3 regions of the Candidatus Villigracilis saccharophilus genome follow, and region 2 is predicted to be linked to each of the others. Evidence: riboswitches for the same ligand, from Rfam matches in the RefSeq annotation. Region 2 holds a riboswitch; each other region holds the start of a gene.
The links. A riboswitch is a leader RNA that binds a small molecule or an ion and turns the genes downstream of it on or off. The one in region 2 is predicted to bind cyclic di-GMP.
Positions count from the first base shown of each region.

Region 1: it holds a riboswitch for cyclic di-GMP, as region 2 does, so the genes downstream of both, IPL17_RS22390 (transposase) here and IPL17_RS06780 (response regulator) in region 2, are expected to answer to the same signal.
Region 3: it holds a riboswitch for cyclic di-GMP, as region 2 does, so the genes downstream of both, IPL17_RS09345 (M23 family metallopeptidase) here and IPL17_RS06780 (response regulator) in region 2, are expected to answer to the same signal.

Region 1 covers NZ_JADJSO010000071.1:38,429-45,829, reverse strand. Annotated here, with positions in the region: gene IPL17_RS22405 (histidine kinase N-terminal 7TM domain-containing protein) at 1-1,573, opposite strand, end outside; gene IPL17_RS22400 (hypothetical protein) at 1,629-2,231, opposite strand; gene IPL17_RS22395 (restriction endonuclease) at 2,144-2,995, opposite strand; gene IPL17_RS22390 (transposase) at 3,048-3,596, opposite strand; cyclic di-GMP riboswitch class I at 3,677-3,767, opposite strand; gene IPL17_RS22385 (hypothetical protein) at 3,998-4,318, shown strand; gene IPL17_RS22380 (S24 family peptidase) at 4,376-5,686, opposite strand; gene IPL17_RS22375 (hypothetical protein) at 5,683-6,675, opposite strand; gene IPL17_RS22370 (hypothetical protein) at 7,008-7,401, opposite strand, start outside.
Region 2 covers NZ_JADJSO010000015.1:156,315-163,715, forward strand. Annotated here, with positions in the region: gene IPL17_RS06760 (MBL fold metallo-hydrolase) at 1-554, shown strand, start outside; gene IPL17_RS06765 (hypothetical protein) at 607-1,362, opposite strand; gene IPL17_RS06770 (DUF2905 domain-containing protein) at 2,032-2,328, opposite strand; gene ruvB (Holliday junction branch migration DNA helicase RuvB) at 2,370-3,392, opposite strand; gene IPL17_RS06780 (response regulator) at 3,474-4,685, opposite strand; cyclic di-GMP riboswitch class I at 4,817-4,910, opposite strand; cyclic di-GMP riboswitch class I at 4,990-5,076, opposite strand; gene IPL17_RS06785 (efflux RND transporter periplasmic adaptor subunit) at 5,164-6,291, opposite strand; gene IPL17_RS06790 (FtsX-like permease family protein) at 6,310-7,401, opposite strand, start outside.
Region 3 covers NZ_JADJSO010000022.1:85,917-93,317, reverse strand. Annotated here, with positions in the region: gene IPL17_RS09375 (hypothetical protein) at 63-212, shown strand; gene IPL17_RS09370 (hypothetical protein) at 307-507, shown strand; gene IPL17_RS09365 (cation:proton antiporter) at 559-1,704, shown strand; gene IPL17_RS09360 (hypothetical protein) at 1,745-2,137, shown strand; gene IPL17_RS09355 (hypothetical protein) at 2,301-2,903, shown strand; gene IPL17_RS09350 (hypothetical protein) at 2,905-3,132, opposite strand; gene IPL17_RS09345 (M23 family metallopeptidase) at 3,317-5,104, opposite strand; cyclic di-GMP riboswitch class I at 5,365-5,455, opposite strand; cyclic di-GMP riboswitch class I at 5,535-5,625, opposite strand; gene IPL17_RS09340 (InlB B-repeat-containing protein) at 5,869-7,401, opposite strand, start outside.

The sequences.
Region 1 (7,401 bases), on a different contig from region 2:
AGTCGTGCAGGTCGCGTAACAGCCGCTGACGCTCTGAAAGTGCGATCGCGAATTGTCGTCGGCGATTATTGTCGATCAACGTTGCGATTTGATTTGAGATGGTGGTGAGTCGAACCACTTCATCTTCACTGTAGGTGATGTTCTCATTCCGCCCCAGGCAAATGCAGCCGATCACTGTATTCTCATGTTCTGTAGAAATGATCAACGGAATGAGTACGGCGCAATCAAAGCCTAATTTATTTAAGTTGGCTGTAACATCTATCGAATCATTGAATTTATCCACAATGAGTGGATGGTTTCCCTCATTGTGCATCAGCCATTTATATATGGTTGCGGCGATCGATTCTTGTTTTATTATCTTATTATGATCGGGCGCAAGCCCAAATTGAGATTTTAAAGTAAGTCTTGCTGGAGAGCCATCGCCTTCTTCGGTCAGGAAAATTGCAACTGCCTGGCTGCGGAATGAATATACGATCTGATAGCTGGATTCGGATAAAAATTCCTCTAAATTTATCGAGCGGCTGGCTGCGCTTGATACCGCATTCAGGAGAACGAACAGTTCGTCGCGCGCCCGTTGACGCGCGTCATTTGCCAGTTTACGTCCTGTAATATCTCGCCAAAGGATGAGGTGACCGAAGTCTGCGTCACTTTGATCTGTCAATTTGGAAATGCGAATATTAAGGTAGCGCCAATCCTTTTTGGATTTTACGCTTCGACGCATTTCTATTTCTTTATTGCCTTTGGTGGAGTTTAGAATGTTGGGCCAATCAGTCAGAATTTGATCTATGGATTCTCCGTAGATTTTTTCGTGGGATAACCCGATCATTTCCTCTGCCGCAGTGTTCAAGTCGATCACTCTGTTGCGGTGATCAACTACCATCCATCCGTCATCCATGCCTTCAACTACTAAATCCCGTGTAATGGGGGTTGTCTCAATTGAATGCCTGTTGAAAATCCCATATGAAAAGCCAATGAGCGCCAGTGAGAAAGATACCATGGAAAGCAGGATGTCAGTTTCCGTGCTGACTCCAAATATTGTTGATACTCTGCTTAGCAAAGGAAGAAGGGCGCCGATGATAATAGTCCCGGAACGAAAAAAATGGATACTCGGTTTGCGAGCGAAAGTGTCAATTAAGAATACATTACATGCGAGAAGAATGCTGATAATATAGATCGAATTCAGTTGTTTTCCAATACTGTTTTCGCCAATAAAAAAAATGGAACGTAGGGGTTCGGTCCAAAATGCGAATTGAAGGATTGCTGGTGCCAAAAAGAAAAAAATCATCGCGGTGTTGTGCATCCAGCGAGTGCGGTTATTCATCCAGCTTATGCGATTGGTGTAGATAAGCGAAAAATAGAATTGCGCCATTGCTGCAATTGCCAGGCATAAATAGTTTATGGATGTTAATACCCGCAGGGAAAAAAACGGCTCTGGCAATTTGTAAAGATAGTATGATATTCCCCAGACGGTAACTATACTTGCGATAATTGAAAGACTGATCGCGTCGGCGGTTTTCTTGTTTAAGAGAAAAACAGCGCCGATGAGCAGGGCGATCGTGGGAACCAGCAGCAAATTTAATAATGGGTAGTTGCATATTTTTAATGAATTGGAATGGCGCTAATTAAAATCACCCGTGCTGGGCGGCTTTCTTTGTTCCACGGCTTGCAGAAAACTCGACGACACGGTGACGAAACGCCCAAAAGTCTGGGGCCAGGTGCGGCAAACTTTCCGATTCAAGTTCTGTCAACCAGAACACAACGCGGATGGATTGTTCCACCAGAAGTTCTCTGTGCATGTTAAGGGCGCTAAAAATCGTGCCGTTCACTTGCCCACCTACAATCCCCAGCTCTGATACAAAAAAAACAATTTCATTGTGATTTTTTGTTTTGCATATTGCGTCGATCACATCTGTTTTACCCGTTGCCTTGATCAATTTGACTTTCTGATCCCATTTTATAATTTCTTTTTCAAGAGCCTTTTGGGCTTTGATCTGTTCCGGTTTTGATTTGTGGATCGCGAGCAAAATGCTCGGTCTTTGCCAGTGAATGGCAAGATTAATTTCATCCGTCAGGATTTCAATCCCTTCTTTGAATGATTTGCTGTGAAAATCTTGTTTTGCCATGATTAAGGAATCTTCACGTTCTATTGATCTTTGGAAAGGAAGTAAATTATTTTTAAAGGTAGTAGATCTTGTGCTTCGCGGTTTAATTGGTTGTAGTACTGCTTCCACAGATCGAAAAAGGCGCCGCTGTTTAGTGATGTTATTTTCTGGAAGTTTCCGGATGCCAGTGCCTGCATGGCTTCATTTGTAAAACCGCCGATGGAAAAGATCACGCCATAATCATTTGGCCCCAGGGTGGACAGGAAACTTCTGATGCCTTCCAATGTTACCGCCTGACCTCTGTGCTTGATCTGCCCTATGATCCTTTGTCCCTTCGCGCCAATTGGATCTACGAATGCAATCAGATCAATGTGACCGCGTTCTTTTTCAGGCGGCGCGATCCATGAAGGGTGATAATCCATTGCACGCAAGAGTTCGGCAAGCATGGTTTGAAGTTTGGTGTGGTGTAATTGACGTAAATGGCTTTCGATCTGCCCCCATGCAGCTTCCTGCGCGATCTCCATAACCATTATGCTTTCGGGAACTGCTTGTTTGCGCGCTTCATAAAGGCGCATGGCCTCTTTGTAAAAGTCTTGTACATTAACAAACCTTCTGCAGGCCTGATAGCCTTCTTCGGTAATGTACCAGCGTCCTTTTTCAGTTTTTAACAGCCACCCTGCGTGCACAAGTGGAATCGTAGCTAACCGCACAATTCTTTCATAACGCGGTAAATTCGATTTGGAGGAATATCTTAATTCATCCTCGCTTAATTGATTGGTTATGGGGATGAGCGATAATACTTCTTTTGCTGTCAATCCGTCCGGCTTGTCCCACAGGATTTCGAATACACTACGTAATAATTCGCCCACCCTCTTTATTGTCAAGTTGGACATTTGTAGAATCCTGTTTGGATGTTTTGTTTTCTGCCTGTATGATTCCCAAATATCACAGGGTATATAAACCCTGCTGTCGGCGCATCAAGCGGATATATTGCACGATCATTTCGTTGGGGTGGGGGCGTATTCCTAGCACGACCAGATGACCAGGCGCCCAAAAATCATTGGACAAATTCTCTTGTGCTATACGCCCAAAATTTGAGAGAATGAATTTTGAAGTTTCATTTCGTATAGTATGCATAAACTGCGAGGGGGCAACTGAAGCATTTACACGCACTCCCCATTGGAAATATTCAGGATTGACTGTGGTGAACTCTAGTCGCCAGCCATACGAAATACAGATCTGTTGCAGCCACTGTGATAAATACTCTACTAAATCCCCTTTTAATTGATGCGCAGGAAAACGGGGAATAAGGAGACACGTGTAACTCAGGTCGTATGACTCGGAGTGAATAGGCTCAAGTATGACTTCCGGGTCTGAATCAAGAACATCCTCTTCTTTTGTATGAAATAAAGAAAAGGTATTACTGAGCTTTGTGTCATTTTGATCTACAAAGTCCAGATTACCATCATCCAAATCAGACTTGTTATTCTGCATTTATTCCCTTTATAAAAATTATACCTGAGAACGGGAAAAAGTGGGCAATTAAAACCCCCGCAGAGCATTAAAAAATGCCTTTTGGCGGTCTGGCAATCCTAATTGCATGAACACAACCTTAGACCCATGACTTTGCGTCCTCGCATTTCTGCGAGTTTGCTTTTTTCCATTGTATTTCAGTATTATAAAACAAAAAAAAATTATTTTGGAAATATTAAGGATGAGATATGTGAGGCTGGAGTGGAGCCGAGTGCGTTGATGTATATCAACCAGCATCAATAAATGTGGTCATAGTTTCCGCATGGATTTAATATACTTTAGCAATGTTTTTTTTTTATTAAGCAGATATGCTTGGTCTACTTATAACGCCTAGGAAAGAAAGTAGGACGAGGCCAATGTTTATGGATAAAAAAGTTGTTTTCAACGGCATTGAAATATTAACTTCGGAGGATGATGTTTCTGCGAAGAGTTTTTTCGATTTCACAGAAGAAGTGATCGACATGCTTGAAAGAGACCTTGATAAAAACGACGAAAATTTTCACCTGAGCATCAACACGGAATTTTTCGTGAATAGAAAGCCCAAACATAGCATCTCTGTCAACGGCCTGAGTAATCAAAAGACCCGCGGAAAAGTGGTGAAGATCCTGCAAAGAGCTGCCAGTTTATTAAGCGGACACGCCACCGGCACAGCCAGCGTTAATCTAATAATTGATGACCGCTGACCTTGTTTTCCCATGTATCGGGATATATTATTTGCAGAGTAGATGAATTTATATTAATTAGGAATCGAAAGGTTTTGCCACTGCGTAAATAACGCCAATGATCTTGGCGTTATTTTTATCCCCTAAATGTATATCATTATATTCATCTCCCTTTTCTGTGGTTTCAGATTTAAGGATTTGCCGATCTTTTCGATATCTTTTTACCGTTAAAAAACTTTGTGTTGTTTGTTGGTCCTCAAACGACGCCAAAACAATATCGTTTTCATCTGCCGCAGGGACGAAGAGTATTAAAACAAAATCGCCGTTCTTGATGGATGTTTTATTTGCAATGTTATTCATGCTGTGACCGGCAACTTTTACCCAGCCCCAATTTATTTCTTTAGAGGCTATCTTGATTTCATTTGATGTCCGCTTGAGCGGATGCACATCGTGCGGCTGGTTATTAAGAAAAATAATCCTTGCTTCAGCAGCGCCGGTTATATTTAAACCTATTTCGGGTTTCCCGGATTTGCCTGCCGCGACCATCTGTTCATAGACCGGCAGGGACTGTAGTGATAGGTATCCGTCTGTACGCGTTTCTTCAAATGGGGAAGTTTTATTGTTTTCTAAATGACTTTCGATTGATTTTCCAGTTGATGTGTTTTGAAAACTTGGAATGGATGCCGGCGTAATGGTTTGAATGAATTGGAATGAAACGTTCCTACCAGTATGTGTTTCTTGATAAATTATTTTTTCTTTCTCTTGGGTTGTGGGAGATGATCTGGCAGATGAATTCTCCTGGGAGGTTTTGCTTTCGACGTTTTCCGTATCACCTGTTGGACTTTCTTTTTTAGATGCCCCATTATTTTTAGCCGACGGGGAGTCCACGACCCGAAAAAGAGGTTCGTTGGAAAATTTTTCAAGGGTCTCTTGGATATCTAATTTCAGTTCTTTTTTCTTTCTGCTTTTTGCTTCTGTTCTAGGTGTGCTTAGGCTGGTATTTGTCTTAAGAAGCTGCAAAGCATTTTCTAATTCACGTCGGGCGCTTGGGAAATCCTTCATTTTGCTGTAATTTACCCCAAGCAGCCAATGCGCAACAGGGTTATTCACTTCTGTGTCTGACAATTTGTTAATGGCTTGCAAAAGACAGTCCCTTGAGTTGGGATGATCTCCTTGTTCATAATACGCGCATCCTAAAAACAAGTAATAAAACCCTTTTTGTGAATGGCTTTGAATGTTGGTTTGTTGTAACGCATCGAGCAAACAGTTGATTGCGCTTTGTAAATCATCTGGCCGTGAAGCGCTTAAATTGTAAGCCCATGCTCTCAAGCGCGATGAGTTTTCATTACATTCAAGTTTGTTGATGATCGCAATGATCTCTTCTTTCATACTTCTTCATCCAGGGGAAAAGATTCAACGCCGTCGGGCATTCTCTTGGGTGTTGAATTTGTATAAGTGCGGGGATTTTTCATGCCTTGATTAATGACTCCATATATGGATGTCAAAAGCTTTGCTGTGAAGTTGGTGGTATCCATGCGGTCAAGTCCATTGGCGAGTGTAAAAACCATATCGCGGGCCATTTCCGCCAGCGCTCTTTTCTGTGCGCGCAGTTGATACGCTTTTACTTCGCCTTGCGTGACTGTTGCATGGGTTGCGTGTCCTGTTTCCCAAATTCGAATTCTTTGGCGTTTGATTTCTTCCGGTAACTCTACATCTATAATCTGCAGGTAGGCAAGTGAAACACCATTCACTTGTAGTTTGGCATTAATATTTTTTAATATTTCACGCATTGTTTCTGTGGAGAGAAGTTGACCGCCATTAGCGCTGGCGATAAATATTTCTTCAAGATATCTGCTGGCGATGTATTCACCCAGCAATCCATTGGCTTTGCCCATGGCAGATTTTGACCATTCGTGACCTTCCTTGCCGCTGGAGAGAGCTTCCTCCACTGCTTTGCGAGTTGCCCCCGCGTTGTATTCGTAGAGTTCATTCCCTTCCCTGCCTTTTTCCGAATTTGGTGTCATGAAGAATTCGCCTTTTGCTTTTATGTCAATGCGAATGCCGTCCTTTGTCCACGCGGTGACGATGATTTCTTCGATCTGCGGGCAGGTATTGAGGACAGTTTTTATCGTCTCGTGCAGTTCCAAAAATGCGTCTCCCTGCCCGACGACTCTTGAGAACCGATTTCCACGTTCCAAATAGATCGCATTACCAGGGTCGATCTTGAGGTTAGCCGGACCGCCTATTTGGGTTTGCCAATTCTCCGATGGATCCAGTTTTCCGTTTTTAGCTTTTATGGTGGGAAATTTGATCAGGTTTGAAAGTGGAGGAGGCATGGGAGGGCGTCCATAAACACGCAAATTCACCACTTTTTTCATATTGACCGAGTCTGGCAGGGCATAAAAGAATTTTAAAAATGTTCCTGCGGTTTTGAAAAGATGTTTTAAGATCATTGAAGACAAGAAAAGCGGTGTAAAAATGAGAACAAAACCCGCAGCAATGAGTACAATTTTATAGTTGTTCGATAGATTGTCCGCCACTGCTTGCTCCAGCCGGGTTAATAAACAAAAGACTGCAAACAATATTGGGATGATCGCTATAACAATAATAGGAAGTAGTAAAGAGCCAGCCCGCTGTAATGAGTCAGCAAATGCTTGTTTTTCTGTATAAGAAGTTTGCCATTCATTTGGATCAATTGAGTATTTGAATCTCATAATGCCCCCTTTTTAGGTGCATTTGCAAAATAGGCATCCTTATATTTTTGGAGTTCTGCCTTGGCTTCTGGCGTATAGCTTGAATCGGATTGTTGCTCGATCATATTTTTTAGCGCTTCAAGATAAACCTGCGCGATGGCTTCCTGATCTTTGCCGGGGTGATGTTCCTGTGCTTGTTCCAATCCCTCCATTACTGCGGTCAGTAGGAGAGACCGTGCATATACGCGGGCTTCCTCTTCAAGACTTTCCGCTTCAGCTTTGGCGTCAGCAAGTGCCATTTCACGTTCCCGCTCCCGTTCCACTTTCCAGGTTGCGATCTGCTGCTCGATCACTTCGACATCCTTGTCTCTTTGTTCTTTTTTGTCAGTGAAATTAAACCCGGAAGCCTTG
Region 2 (7,401 bases):
TGGCGGTCAATGCTTCGAATATTTTCCGCAATCACAACGAGTGTTACGACAAGAATATGAACGACCTGATCAAGAGCGGACATCCCGCGCTGGATTTTAAATTATTGACCTATGTGTCTGACGTGGAAGAGTCCAAGGAATTGAACGAACGCAAAGACCCGATGATCATCATTTCCGCGGCGGGCATGGCAGAAACGGGGCGCGTGGTATATCACATCCGCTGGGCTATCGAGAACAAACGCAACACGATCATGATCGTTTCATGGCAGGCGCCTGAGACCCTGGGACGCAGGATCGCTGACCGCGATAAGAAGGTAAAAATATTCGGCGAAGAATATAAACTTAAGGCAGAGGTTGCCACCATCAACGGACTGTCCTCTCACGCGGGACAAGACCTGCTGATTGAATACGCCGCGGGAGTCAAGAAGAGCGCCCAAAATATATTCCTAGTCCACGGGGAGGAAAGAGGCGCGCTGCCTTTGATGGAGAAATTAAGGGAAAACCGCGTGAAGCATGTGCATTATCCTGCTATGCGCACGGTGGTGGATTTGTAAAGAAAGTTGGTCAAAGGTCGCAGGTCGAAAGTCTTTGGCCTGCGACGTTTTTTTATTTCGGATTGTCTTTTACTTTTGGAGCAAGAACAAACGCAATATACAACATCCAGATAATAAGCCCGATATGCAGCACGTCGTTCTCAGAGAACCACATCCCTTTTGCCCATAAGGATGTTGTATTGCCAGAAATGAGATACAGAAAATAAGCGGCAATGGTGACTCCCAACCAGATCCATGTGCCAAGCAAGGTCAGGTCAAGGCTTTGTTTGAATTTGAAATATCGCCAGCCATTGATGACGAAGAAGGCAATGATGCCCGGCGCGGAAACCACCAGAAGCAGTTCAAATGAGATCAAAAATTTGACGGGGATAAAAACGCCGATCATCACGATGATGAAATATATAATCGCGTTGATAACAGAATAAACTGAAAGCGCTTTGCGTAATTTGCCTGTGGTGCTTGAGTACGCAACGGCCAGCATCATGGCGTCAATGCTCCAAACTGAGGCAAGGAGATACAGAATTTCCCACCAGCTTGTCCAGAGACAGGTTTCACGTCCCGCGCATTTGATGGCATAGCTGAAGGCTTCGTAACTTGTCCCTGCGAGCAGCGCGCCGATGCCCCATAGCAGCAACGCGATCCCCCACCAAAAGCGTGAGAGTTGACCTGCGCGGATTTTCAGAAAATACAATCCCACCGCAATGGCCAGAATGCCAGGAAGTACACAATGATCGAAGTGCTTGGCTGAATAAAAATAATATTTTGCGAAGCGATCTTGAATTCGGCGAATGGCTGAATTTGAAGCCAAGATTTGGGAGTTTGCGCGGGGGCGTAAGGAATAGAATCCAATCGTCCGCAGGCGGTGAAGGAAAAAGAAGTAAGAAGAAAGAGGAGGATACGTTTCATTATGACCATGAATACCTCACAAACATGGTTTGATTTGACAATCTTGCCATAACATATGCTCATTTAGGTTCCAACCTAATTTCTGAAGATTTTCAAGAACTTTTTGATCACTAAATGTTGACGTCCTTCAAGAATGCCGAAACTCAATGCTGTTCGCTTCAACATCATTTTGATGACAAACAACCTGCAAATGATCAATTCAATTTTCGTTGCACAGCCCGCCTATCAGTTGCTTACGAAATAATTGATTAAATTGGCGGAAGACTTTAATAACGGCAAAATGCCCCCCTGCTTCGTTCTACACCTGGAAACCTTGAACCTGTATCACTTTGGAAAAAGAGGAAGTTTTACCAAGCCAACATCCTTTTCCCAACATACTTCCAAGAGAAAAGGGTTTCTTTTGTAACTCCCCAAACATCATTTAGCACTTGGGGGAGAGTCACTTTCCTCAATTACTAAAATGTCACACGGTAAGTCTTTTCAAAATTCCCGGCACTTTCGACTTGAATGTTTCACAGCAGCAACCAGATGGCACAAATCTTAAGATTGACCGCCCATTTTCCAATGTTTTCTAGCATGCCCTGTCTCTAATAGTCCACGCCTGATGACTTTTGCCACCGACAAGCGTCAACTCTTCTTCATATTTCTTCCAAAAACGGATTATCAAATTCACCAAAATCGTCAAAATCACCGAAACCAAGATCGAACTTGTGACTGGGAAATAAAATCCGCCATTCTCCCCTTCGATGTGGATGTCACCGGGCAGGCGGCCAAGCGGGAGGCCGAACTTCGCGGCGAAATAGATCCCGCCGCCGATGAGGAATAATGCAATTCCGCCGAGCATGAGGGTACGGGCGATGTTTTCCATAATTCATAACGTAGGGGCGGATCGCGATCCGCCCCTACAATTTATAACAATCTCTGCTGCCCCTGTTCGATATATGTAAACCCCAGATGCTCATACGCGGATTTGGTGGCGACACGGCCTTGAGGGGTGCGGTCAAGGAAGCCTAGTTGTAGCAGATACGGCTCGACCACATCCATGATGGTGTCCTGTTCTTCGCTGATGGATGCGGCGATGGTGTTCAAGCCAACGGGTCCGCCGTTATATTTTTCGATGATGGTCTTTAACACGCGGCGATCCACATCATCGAGCCCGAGCGGATCAACTTGAAGCAAGTCCAGCGCTTCTTTGGCAACCTTTTTTGTAATGATCCCATCCGCGCGGACCTGGGCGAAGTCACGCACACGGCGCAACAGGCGCAACGCCACACGCGGAGTCCCACGGGCGCGGCGCGCCATTTCTGTAATCCCGTCTGTTTCGGCTTCCACTTTCAACATCCGCGCGGCACGCGAGACAATGGATTGCATGGCGGTCAGATCATAATAATCCAAACGATAGACGGCGCCAAAACGCGCCCGCAATGGAGCGGTGACCAAGGCCAAACGGGTTGTAGCGCCAACAATGGTAAAGCGCGGAAGTTTCAAACGAATGGAACGGGCGGAAGGCCCTTTGCCGATGACAATGTCCAGCGCGAAATCTTCCATGGCGGGATAGAGCACTTCTTCCACGGCGCGTCCCAAACGATGGACTTCATCAATGAACAGGACATCGCCTGCGCGCAAGTTGGTAAGGATGGCGGCGAGATCACCCGCGCGCTCAATGACCGGTCCAGCCGTGACTTTGACGTTGACTCCCATCTCATTGGCAAGCACATGTGCGAGCGTTGTTTTTCCCAAGCCTGGAGGCCCATAAAAAAGGACATGGTCCAAAGCTTCGCCGCGTTTGCGCGCCGCCGCGATGAGAATAGATAAATTCTCTTTGACCTGATCCTGCCCGATCAAATCGTTCAGCTTTTCAGGACGCAGAGCATTGTCCACGCGGTCATCAGGCTTGGCTTCGGGGTCGAGGGGGCGGGGAGATTTTGTCATGGCGCAGATTATACCCTGAGGGGTTTGCATCACAATAAACCGCCTCCCAACTGTCAGTTATGTGGGAGGCGGAGTTTTATCTTATTTGGAATGCGACCTTTCTTTTACGCGCTTGAGTCCTTCACCAGGTTTCTCCGGCGGATGCTGCTTATGTTCTTCCATACTGTAAAGGTAAGCGAGATCTTCAAGGAATGCGCCCAAAGGGTCAAGGGGTTTTTGCAAAGTAGATGGCTTGCCGTACATGATCGAGGCAACCACCGCCTCACCGGCATGAGGAATAACTACGTCGATTTGCTTCTTCAATGCGCCTTCAATTCCAGCGCGCGGTAGGCCTTTTCCCTTAAAAGGCCAGTTCAAGATCAGGCTGATGCGCTCAGGCGGATAATTAAGTTGATCAAAAGTTTCCAGCGCATTCGCAGCGCAACGGACAGACGCCGTCTCAGGAGCGAGCATGAGCAGGATCTGGTCCGCCATGTCCAGTCCGACCAATGTGGTTTCAGAAAAATCGTGCGGAAGATCCAGGATGATGTAGTGATAATGAGCGCGCAGTAATTCAATGGCGCGTTGGACATGTTCCGCAGTAATCACTTCCCCGTCTTGAGGGCGGCGCGGAGACGCAAGGACATGCACACCAGAGTCATGACGCAACAGGGTCGAGTTGATCAGGTCCATATCCATTTCTTTCGCGGGAGAGTGTCCCAAATCAGACCACGTATTTCGGAGCGGGAGATCCAGGAGAAGGGCGCTCTGCCCGTTTAAAAATGCCAGGTCCACCAACACAGCAGGGCTTCCCCAAATTTGTGAAAATGAGGCGGCAAGATTAGACGCAAGCATGGAGACACCCAGCCCGCCGCGCAATGAAAACACCGCAATGACCTTGCCAGTCATTGCAGTGCTGTGAACGGTGGTGGATACGACATCCACGGCTCGTCGTAACAAGACCTTGATCCTGGCTCGCAATTCCTGCGGTTCAAAGGGTTTTGCCAAAAAATCATCAGCGCCTGAATCAAAAGCCTTAATTTTATCTTCAACACCACTCAAGGCGGTCAGAATTATGATCGGTATCTTTGCGGTGGAAGGGATTTTCCGAAGATGCCCGCACAGGGTGTAACCATCCATATCAGGCATCATCACATCAAGAATGGCCAATGCGGGAGGAGATGTTTTGATGACCTCCAATGCCTCAAAGCCATTGCGGGCAGTTACTATTTCATAGCCGTCTTTTCCAAGAATCGCGCTCACCATCTTTAAATTCAGATCAGTATCGTCTACAACCAATATTCGAATGGCCATAATGTCTCCTGTTGATCTATCGAAGTATTGAGCGCATTGCAAACCAATAAAACAGCAACGCTTCTACACATCATATTATAAATCAAACAGGGATGACCATCAAAAAGGTCATCCCTGAAAAAAGATTGCTCTTCGGCAGTCTGGCGGTCATGATCACAAATAAAGTGTGATTGTAGACCCATAACTTTGCGTCATCAGGTTTCCCTGATTTTGCCTTTCGGGCAGCCGGTCGGTCCTGACCAGAAACTTATACTGGTTTTAGACTCTTGGCTTTGCGTCACCGTCTTTTGGCGGTTTTGCTTTTATCGGCAGTCTGGCGGTCCTGGCTCAGTTCAGCGTTAGACCCATGACTTTGCGTCACCGGGTTTCCCCGGTTTTGCTCTTTCTCGGAGCACCTATATTATTGCACGAAAAAAATCAAGATTCAATCACTCAGATGTTCTAGTTATAGGGGTTCCCGCCAGATCGGCGAACAGATCTACTGTGCAGATTCCTGGAAAGAAACTTCCAGGGTCATGCCCCATTTCAAACGCGGATCGCTGTCCGTCAAAGCAATGCGCACCGTATAAAGTATGTCACCGCCTTGTTGAACATAGGCCTGGCTGATCTCAGTGACCGTACCATTCAGCGTCAGGTCAGGCAGAGCATCCGGCACAAGCGTTACATTTTGACCAACGCTCAAGTTGACCACTTCAAGTTCGGTGATGTCCGTTGTTTCAACGATCCATGAATTGAAATTCGCAATACTGACGGCGCGGGTTTCCGTGCCGACCTGATCACCGACCTTCACATTGACATCCGCCACGATCCCGTCAAACGGAGCAGTGATCAAATAATTGGAAAGCGCATCCTTCGCCGCATCAAGGTTAGCTTTGGCAAGTGAAAGTTGGTCTGCATTCGGACCATCAAGGCTGATCTCGTACTGATGTTTTGCTTCAGCTTCCAAACCTAGCGCACCATCATACGCAGCACGCACACTATCGCGTTCACGGATTGTCTCTTCGAGATTACGCAATGCCAGATTCAGATCCTCCTGCGCCTTCTCGAGATCATCTTCGGCGGTCTTGCGTTTGGAATTATCCTTATCAAGATCTTTATATTTATCAAAGTCAGCCTGCCTGTCTTCCACATCCTGCTGGCGGTCTTCAACGGTGGCTTTATCATCGTCAATGCGGTCTTCGATATCCGTCACATTCAGCTCGTCCCATTCCTTTTCTGCAACGCCGCGCACGATTTGAGCATCCATGTAAGCCTGCCAGAGATTGGCGCGGGAGGCATCTTCGGTACGGAGCAAAGTATCGTACGCATTTTGCGCGGCGACGATCTGTGCCTCCACTCCGCCCGTATTTGCGAGACGCACGAGGACATCTCCCTCACTGACAGAGTCACCGGCCTTCACGAGAACCTCTTCAACAACTCCGCGCGCCAGAAATGAAAGGGTCGTTCCCTGTACAGGTTTCAGGCGTCCTTCAGCCACCACTGAATTCGTGGAGACGATGTTTACAGGCTCAGGCGTCACGGTGACCGCAGGTTGATTTCCGCAAGCCGCAAGCACAAGAGATAACGTGACGATCATTACAACAATCATTGATATTTGTTTTTTCATTTTTCACCTTATATTTTTTTATTCATATGCCAGCACTTCCCGAATGGTCAAGCGCGCCGCATTGCGCGCCGGCACAATGGAAGCAACCACGGAAAGCACCAATACCAGACCAAACCAGATCCCATATCCTGTGAATGTAAACACCACTTCAATGGGCGTTTCAAATACCGCAAGACTGACAATGGTGGAAAGTAAATATGTAAATGGGATCGACAAGATGATCGCCAGCGCAAAAGAAATCGCACCGATCACAAAGCCTTCCGCAATGACGGTGCGCATCACGGCGCGGTCGTCTGCGCCTATGGCGCGCATAATACCGATCTCGCGCGTGCGCTCCAACACATTCATGCCCATCGTGCCAGTCAAACCCATCGCGCCCACCACTGCGGTCAGGATCGCCATGATGAGCAGGAAGACCACCAGCGTATCCAAACTCTCCACAGCAGTATCCAGTGCCGCGCGTCCCGCCTCAGCGGTACGGACCTTGAATCCGCGTTCACGGAAAAACTTATCCAACTCCTCCGCTTTTGCATCCTGATACGTCCGATCATGATTATCTGTCACCAAACGGAAAGAATAGGATTGATTGGCAAGGTTATTCATTTGCGAAATATATTCATACGGCGCGTAGGCCAAAATACCTTCACGGTCTACAAATTTAAAAACGCCGATGACTTCCCAATCTTCTTCACGCCCATTGATCTTTAACTGCACATGATCTCCAGGCTGGATGTCGGGGAAATACCCCAAAGCGGCTTCGCTCAAAGCCAGCTTGCGGACATCATCTGAGCGCAGCCAACGACCTTTTACAAGAATGGGCTGAATGAGAAGACTGTCTGCGGGTGGGCCGAAGATGTTAATATTCTCCAATACAGCCCCATTTTTATCCAACAGTTCCCCGCTGACGAACTGCCAGCCCTCCATATCGCTCACTCCATCCACCTGCGCCAGCACCTGCCTGATCTCGCGCAAGCGATAAGGTTGATCAAAATCAAGTGTAATATCAGCCGCAAAATATTTCCCGATTGCGCCAATATAATCATGCAAGGTCGTGCGGACATTAAACACGGCAATAAAGATCGCTCCGCCCATGGTCAATGTAAACAGGGT
Region 3 (7,401 bases), on a different contig from region 2:
ATAAACATACTTTCGTGAAGTTTCCCCATTAATATGGAATTAAATTCCAGAAGGATAAACCGATGCCAGCAGTGAATTATCAATACGAAAAACGCAAAAAAGAATTGGAAAAGAAAAAAAAGAAAGCTGAAAAAGATCGCCAGAAAGAGATCAAAAAGAACAGTAACAAACCCAGAGAGACTCCGCCCCCACCTGTGGCTCCTGAAAAATAGACTTGCAACATGAAGAGCTAACGAACAACCTCCCTCACAAACATCTGCAAGGGAGGTTGTTTTATTAAACGTATAATTCAATGGGAGCATCCCCATGAACAAAAAAATGATCATGATTGATTGGACCCATTCTGGCACAGGTGCAACAAAAATAGAACGAGCAATCGTTTGGACTTTTGGAATGTTTGGCGCAGTTATACTTGCTCAGGATGTACTGGAGGGTGTGACTGCCAACTCCCTGAATAACTGCAAACATTTTTATCATTCACCACTCAGCCTGAAGAAACAGGAGTGAATTGAATATGAATCGTGAAACTTCCCTTCTCGCAACGATGCCGTCAGCCTTGTGTTTGCCTTCGGCGGATTTATTGCGGTGCGCTGCGCTCCTGCGATTATTGGTTATCTGTTGGCCGGGATCATCGTTGGGCCTTTTACGCCGGGCTTTGTTGCTGATTCCAAATTGGCGCTTGAACTGGCTGAGATCGGTGTCATCCTATTAATGTTCGGGGTTGGGACTCATTTTTCAGTCAGGGATCTGATGGCTGTACGTGCTATTGCTTTGCCGGGGGCGCTCTTGCAGATCGTAGCAGCCACGATCTTTGGAATAGGCATATCCAGGCTGTGGGGTTGGACATTGGGAAGCGGATTAGTCTTTGGTCTGGCATTGGTTGCAAGCACGGTCGTTTTGTTAAGAGCCATCGAAGCACAGGGGAGGCTTGATCTGCAGGATGGTCGAATCGCGATTGGATGGCTTATCGTTGAAGATATTGTCATGGTGCTGGTGTTGGTGCTTTGCCGGTTTTCTCTTTTCGCTGGGGGTATTCCTTTAGAGACCATGGCGGCTCAAAATATCTGGGTCACCATTGGCGTAACATTGGGCAGGATCATTTTATTTGTAGCCATCATGCTTGTTGCAGGACGCCGTTATTTTCCCTGGTTGTTACAACGCGTGGAGAAACTAGGTTCTCAGGAACTATTTACGCTCGCTGTTGTCACACTCGCGCTCGGTGTGGCCTTTGGTTCAGCTTACTTTTTTGGTGTTTCTTTCGCGTTGGGCGCATTCTTCGCGGGAGTGGTCATTAATGAATCAGATCTCAGTCATCGGGCAACGCATGATCTGCAGCCCCTACAAAACGCATTTACCGCTTTGTTCTTTGTTTCAGTTGGCATGTTATTTGATCCTGCTATTTTGATCCGCGAGCCTTTGCAGGTATTGACTGTGCTGGCAATCATTGTGATCGGGAAATCGCTCGCGGCATTTTGGATCGTGCGCCTGTTGAAGTATCCTCTGGCTACCGCCTGGACCGTTTCGGTTGCCCTGGCGCAAATTGGGGAATTTTCCTTTATCCTGGCCGGGCTTGGCTGCAGCTGGTTTACTTTCTCAAGACGGGCAGAGCCTGATCGTTGCCGGCGCCTGCTTTCGATCACAATCAATCCACTGCTTTTTTATTTGGCATCCAAACGGAATCTAGTGACGACCAGATCATTATAAATAATCTGATTTGAAAGATCATATTTGATAGGAGTGATCTATGAAACGTTTGATCCTCATCTTTTCGATGCTCGCTTTATTTATCTTTCCTTCAGCAGTTCAAGCGGATGTGGCTCCGCCAATCAATCCACCGGGTTCAAATCTGCAGCCGGGCACAGAGTCCACCCAGGTGAGGATGGTGGCGGAAACTGTTCTGGTCGATGTGCAGAAGGATCTTGATCTTCGCAGTTTGGGCAATGCCATCGTCACCGCAGACTTCACCATGCGCAACCTCGGCAATGATCCCGAGAGCATGGCTGTCCGATTCCCGATTGCCGCACAGAATGGGCGTTTCGAGTATCCCGAGATCGCCGATTTGAAGATCTCTGTCGACAGGAAAAGATCGAGTATCGCCGCACCAGCTTTCCTGATGAAGGAGACCCGAGCCAAATGATCCCCTGGGCTGAGTTCGATATTACCTTCCCGCCCGGGCAGGACGTTTCCATTCAAGTCAAATACGAGTTGAATGGTTCGGGATATGCCCCTTACACCGCCTTTACTATATCCTCGAATCGGGTGCGGGCTGGAAGGACACCATCGGCAGCGCGGATATTATTTTGCGACTGCCTTATGAAGCCAGTCCGCAAAATGTGGTGATTGGGCTGCAGATCGGATGGGCGGAAACCACGTCCGGAGGAGTTTTTCAGGGTAACGAGGTGCGCTGGCATTTTGATAACTTTGAGCCTGGTCCACATGAAGCCATTCATAACATGGAGTTCGCGCTCGTAGCCCCATCAGTTTGGAACAACCTGCTGATCACACGCGCAAATGTTACCAAGTCTCCCAATGACAGCGAAACCTGGGGACAACTTGGAAAGGCTTACAAGTCCATATTCTTGATGCATAAATATTATCGGGAAGATGACGCAGGAAAGGAACTTTACAAATTGGCTATTGAAGCCTACGAAAAGTGTCTCGCGCTCAACCCCAAGGATGCGCAATGGCATGCCGGTTTTGCCGACCTGCTTGCCAATCATGCTTTCTGGAATTCTTTTTTGACCAACCCAACTATGGATGTTTACCGTGCATTCAATGAAATACATACGGCACTCGAGCTGGCGCCGAAGGATGCCAAGGTTCTGGAGATCGCAGAATCAATTTATTTAATGTTCCCAGAGGGAATGATAAAACTGAAAACGGATACAATTTCCCGTGGCTGACTCAAACTCCCACTCCGCTTCCTGTCACCCTGACAATTGCACCTGCTGAAAGTACAGTTGCCGCCTCGGCTGTAGATGCAACGGCAACTCTTGTTCCGCGTGTTACGAATACGCCCCTGCCCATCTCGAGCCCTAGTAAAAACGAAACCACACCTTCGCCAAAAGCAACCCCACCCTGCGGGGCAGCAGCACTGGCTCCGCTAACAGCGATTGGCGTATGGTTGGTCAATAAACGCAGGCTGCAGCATTAAACCAGAGTCTGCTTACGCTCTAATAGATATTTCAAAACTCATTCACGATAAGAAATAAGGCTTAACCACAAAGATCCAATATTTTAAGAGAATAGACATGGCTAGACCGAACAAAGGCGATAGCCATGTCTACTAATTCCTATAAATAATTATCCGTACTTGTTACTGAATCCCAGCCCAATTCCCGGAAATCGGCATGTCGCCAGGATTCCCCAGTGCGAAGACCAGGTCAGCAAAGCCAATCGTATTACTGTTCCTCAGCATAAACACCCCATTGCGATAGACCCCGATCGTATCAACCCCATCATTATTCCAATCACCAGTCACAGGTTGGTCGCCCTTCAACCCGTAATTGAGCGCAACATCCGCAAAGCCGCTGACGTTCGCGTTTTTCAGGAAAATCACCCCATTATTCGGACGAAATACTCCGGTGGTATCCAAACCATCGCCATTCCAATCGCCGACAATGCCCACATCACCCGGGTTACCAAGGAGAAAGGTCGTATCAGCATCTCCTGTGGAATTGCTGTTGCGCAACAAAAACTGACCGTTGTGATAGACCCCAATCGTATCAACACCGTCTCCATCCCAATCCCCGGCAATCGGTTGATCGCCTGCCTGGCCGAAAGAAAACACAATATCTGCGAAACCCAATGTATTTGAATTACGCAGGTAGAAAGTACCGTTTCGATAGACGCCGATCGTATCTGTTCCATTACCATCCCAATCGCCCACTACAGGATAATCTCCTCCCAATCCATAATTTATGACGACATTCGCGAATCCGTCAGTATTACTATTTTTCAAGTACAAGGCTCCATTGGCTGGCCGAAAGACTCCAGTCGCATAATTTGTGATGATTGGAGATGCAGGCAGTGCTTCGCTAAGCAGCAAATTGTTATTAATGTCCTTTTTTACGCCTGCTTTCTCGAGCCACATATAACCAGGATCCGTATCATAACTCCAACGGCCACTATGAACATACCATCCCGAGAGAGGCGTGCCATTAATCGCAACAAGCGCTCCATTGTGCTTAAGAGTGAAATGAACGTGAGGAACAGATGATGCACCGCCAGAGCATGTGGCTTCTGCAGGTGTATTTGCGACCACACCTATTTTGTCATTTTGTTTAATTGAACCTGAAAAGCTTTGTATGTTTTCAAGATGATAATAAGTTGTCTCCCACCCATCTGCATGTAAAATTTTAAAATAACACGCAGAAACTTGGATCGGAATTCCTGCAGCGCTTGCAACTATCCAGGTATTGCTTGTATCAGATCCCCAGGAAAGACCTCCAGGATAGAAATCCAAAGAAGAAGCATCCCGGAACGTGCAATTTGTATTAGTGATACATCCGCTGTTATCATGAACGCCCCCAAATCTCCATGATGTTCCCTGCAGATAGGGGAGTTGTAATAAGTTATCCGGTGCGACTGGCATTCCCGATTCCGCAGACAGGCTTACAAGGTTGTTTTCATCAAGCGGACTATTATTTCCAAATAATCTTGCATAAGTCTGGTAAAAGCCATTGGCTTGGCTGTTATCCAGTATCAATGATATGTTTTTTTCATTCATTGCGGCAAGTCCCGCGATGATCGCATAGGTCCCCGCATTGGTGCCTGATGCTACACTGACAGTATACCCATCCGAAGTAACAAAAGATTCCAGAGACCGCTGTGAAACAGACAGCGGAGAGTAGGAATAAAGATGCAAATAATAAGCCTCTGTCATTTTATTTGACAGGTATTCAACCTGAGAAATAAAATGACCGGCATCCAAACCAAAAGCATCTTCCAATTTTTCAGCATTGGGATTGGAAATTAATTGGGAATGAATTTCCAACAAGGTCAGATAAATTTTTGGGTTTATACTGAAATATTCCGAGCGGCCATATAGATCATCAGCATATACCAACAGGTGAGGAGCATTGGTGCTAAGGTAAGATTTCAAACTAAAATCCCCCACATTAGGTCCGTACACAAACTCGCCATCTGACAAAATTATGCTTGCAGCTAAACCGGAATTATCCTTCGCTTGAACCCCCTCAGGAACCGCAAATGCGCAGAACAAAATGCAAATTAATAATGAGCTGGTGAAAACTACATTTTTGAATTGACTGATTTGATTCCTGGATGTCATGAAAATATTCCTTCATATGAGCATCCAGATCTTTTGCATTTTTGAAATGTAAGCAATCTCGACTGCTCGTTTTCGGCAGCTTGGCGATCATGGCTGTGCGAACTCAGCTTTAGACCCATAGCTTTGCGTTCCTGCTTTTCAACAGGTTTGCGATTTATCGATACGATAGACTCTTAAAGTTCAAATAAAAACGGATCTGACTTTTGCCAGATCCGCGAATGGAAACACAAAACATGTGGTTTTCAGCGGTCTGGCGATCCTGGTTGTATGTCAACAACTTTAGACCCATGACTTTGCGTCCCTGTTTTTCAACAGGTTTGCGATTTCATTAACATTTATCTGTTTTTAGTTTAGCACATCCTTCAGGTTTTTCACTTTTCAAATCAGAAAAGTCACCCCATATTATTGTAAGGTAACTGCAGGCATAATCATGTTTGTGGAATACGTCTTGTAGAGGCCTCGATACACGCAGTCTCAGCCAAAAAAACTTTGAACTCACAATTAAAAAGAACATGGCTATGCTCCCCGACAGCATAGCCATGTTTCTCGTTTTTACAAAATTCGATCAGTATATTTTATGGGATCCCATCCCAGTTGCCTGAGATCGGCATATCACCGGGGATGCCCAAAGCGAATACTATATCTGCGAACCCTATCGTATTGGAATTCCGCAGGTAGAAGGAACCGTTTCGATATACCCCAATGGTATCAATTCCATCATCGTTCCAATCGCCGATCACAGGTTGGTCATTAGCCAAGCCATAATTTAGCGCAACGTCTGCGAATCCGCTTACATTTGTATTCTTCAGGAAGATCACACCATTGCTTGGGCGGAAGACCCCGGTGGTATCCAGACCGTCACCATCCCAATCCCCTGCAATGCCAACATCGCCCGGGTTTCCAAGATAGAAGCTCGTATCCGCTGGCCCCGCAGAATTGCTGTTGCGCAGCAGGAATTGGCCGTTGCGATAGACACCGATTGTATCAGTGCCATCCCCATCCCAGTCCCCAGAAACCGGCTGATCACCTGGAAGACCAAAGGCGAACTCCAGGTCAGCAAAACCAATGGTGTTGGAATTGCGCAGGTAGAAAGAGCCGTTGCGATAAATTCCAATCGTATCTGTTCCGTTACCGTCCCAATCTCCTGTTATAGGATAATCTCCTCCCAATCCATAGTTAATGGCGATATCTGCAAAGCCCGTTGTGTTGGCATTCTTCAGATACAAAAGCCCATTACTCGGCCGAAAGACTCCGGTTGTATCTCCACCAGAACCCAAGCCGCCGGAACCATTATTGATCACAAAGTCTCCAGCTGCCGCGTTGATCAGGCTATTGTAGTTGGCACTATCACCCGCCACGAAGTCTGCTGTGATGGCATATGTGCCGATAGCTGTTGGCACGGTTGCAGATCCATTATATTTAATATTGCCAACCGTACCCGCAACTGAGCCAGTCACAATCGCCGCTTGTGGAGTGGCATTAAAGACGACCGGCGAATTCGTTACAGATAATGTCGGCGTGGCTTTGTTGATTGAAAAAGAACCAGCAACGGCATTCGTCAGGCTGTTATAAGCGGTCGGATCGTTTGGCACGAAATTCGCTGTGACCGTATAGGTGCCGGCATTGGTCGGCACGGTTGCGACGCCATTATATTTAATATTGCTAACCGTACCCGCAACTGAGCCAGTCACAGTCGCCGCCTGTGGAGTCCCGTTGAAGATAACCGGCGAATTTGTTACAGACAAGGTCGGCGTAACTTTGATCAGCGTGTAATTGACACTAGCTGAATGAGCATGGGCAGGCATGGTGATCGTGTTTATGTTGGCAGTACTGGTGTCATTATTGGTGCCAGTCCAACTGCTGATCTGCCAACCGGAGGTTGGTACTGCCCCGCTCAAGCTAATGGATGCAGCGGTAAGATATTGACCTGCGGCACAACCGGTTGAGTTAGCGGGAGTTGCGACAGGATCTGTACCTTGCCCGGTATGGCTGAGAGCCAGCGCATAACATGTGGGAGGCAGAGCGGTCCACTTGGCATACAGTGTGATGTCTGCGCTGAAGGAGTAGCTCGCGCCATTAGCGTAGTTCGTGCCTGTGCCATTCGCGAG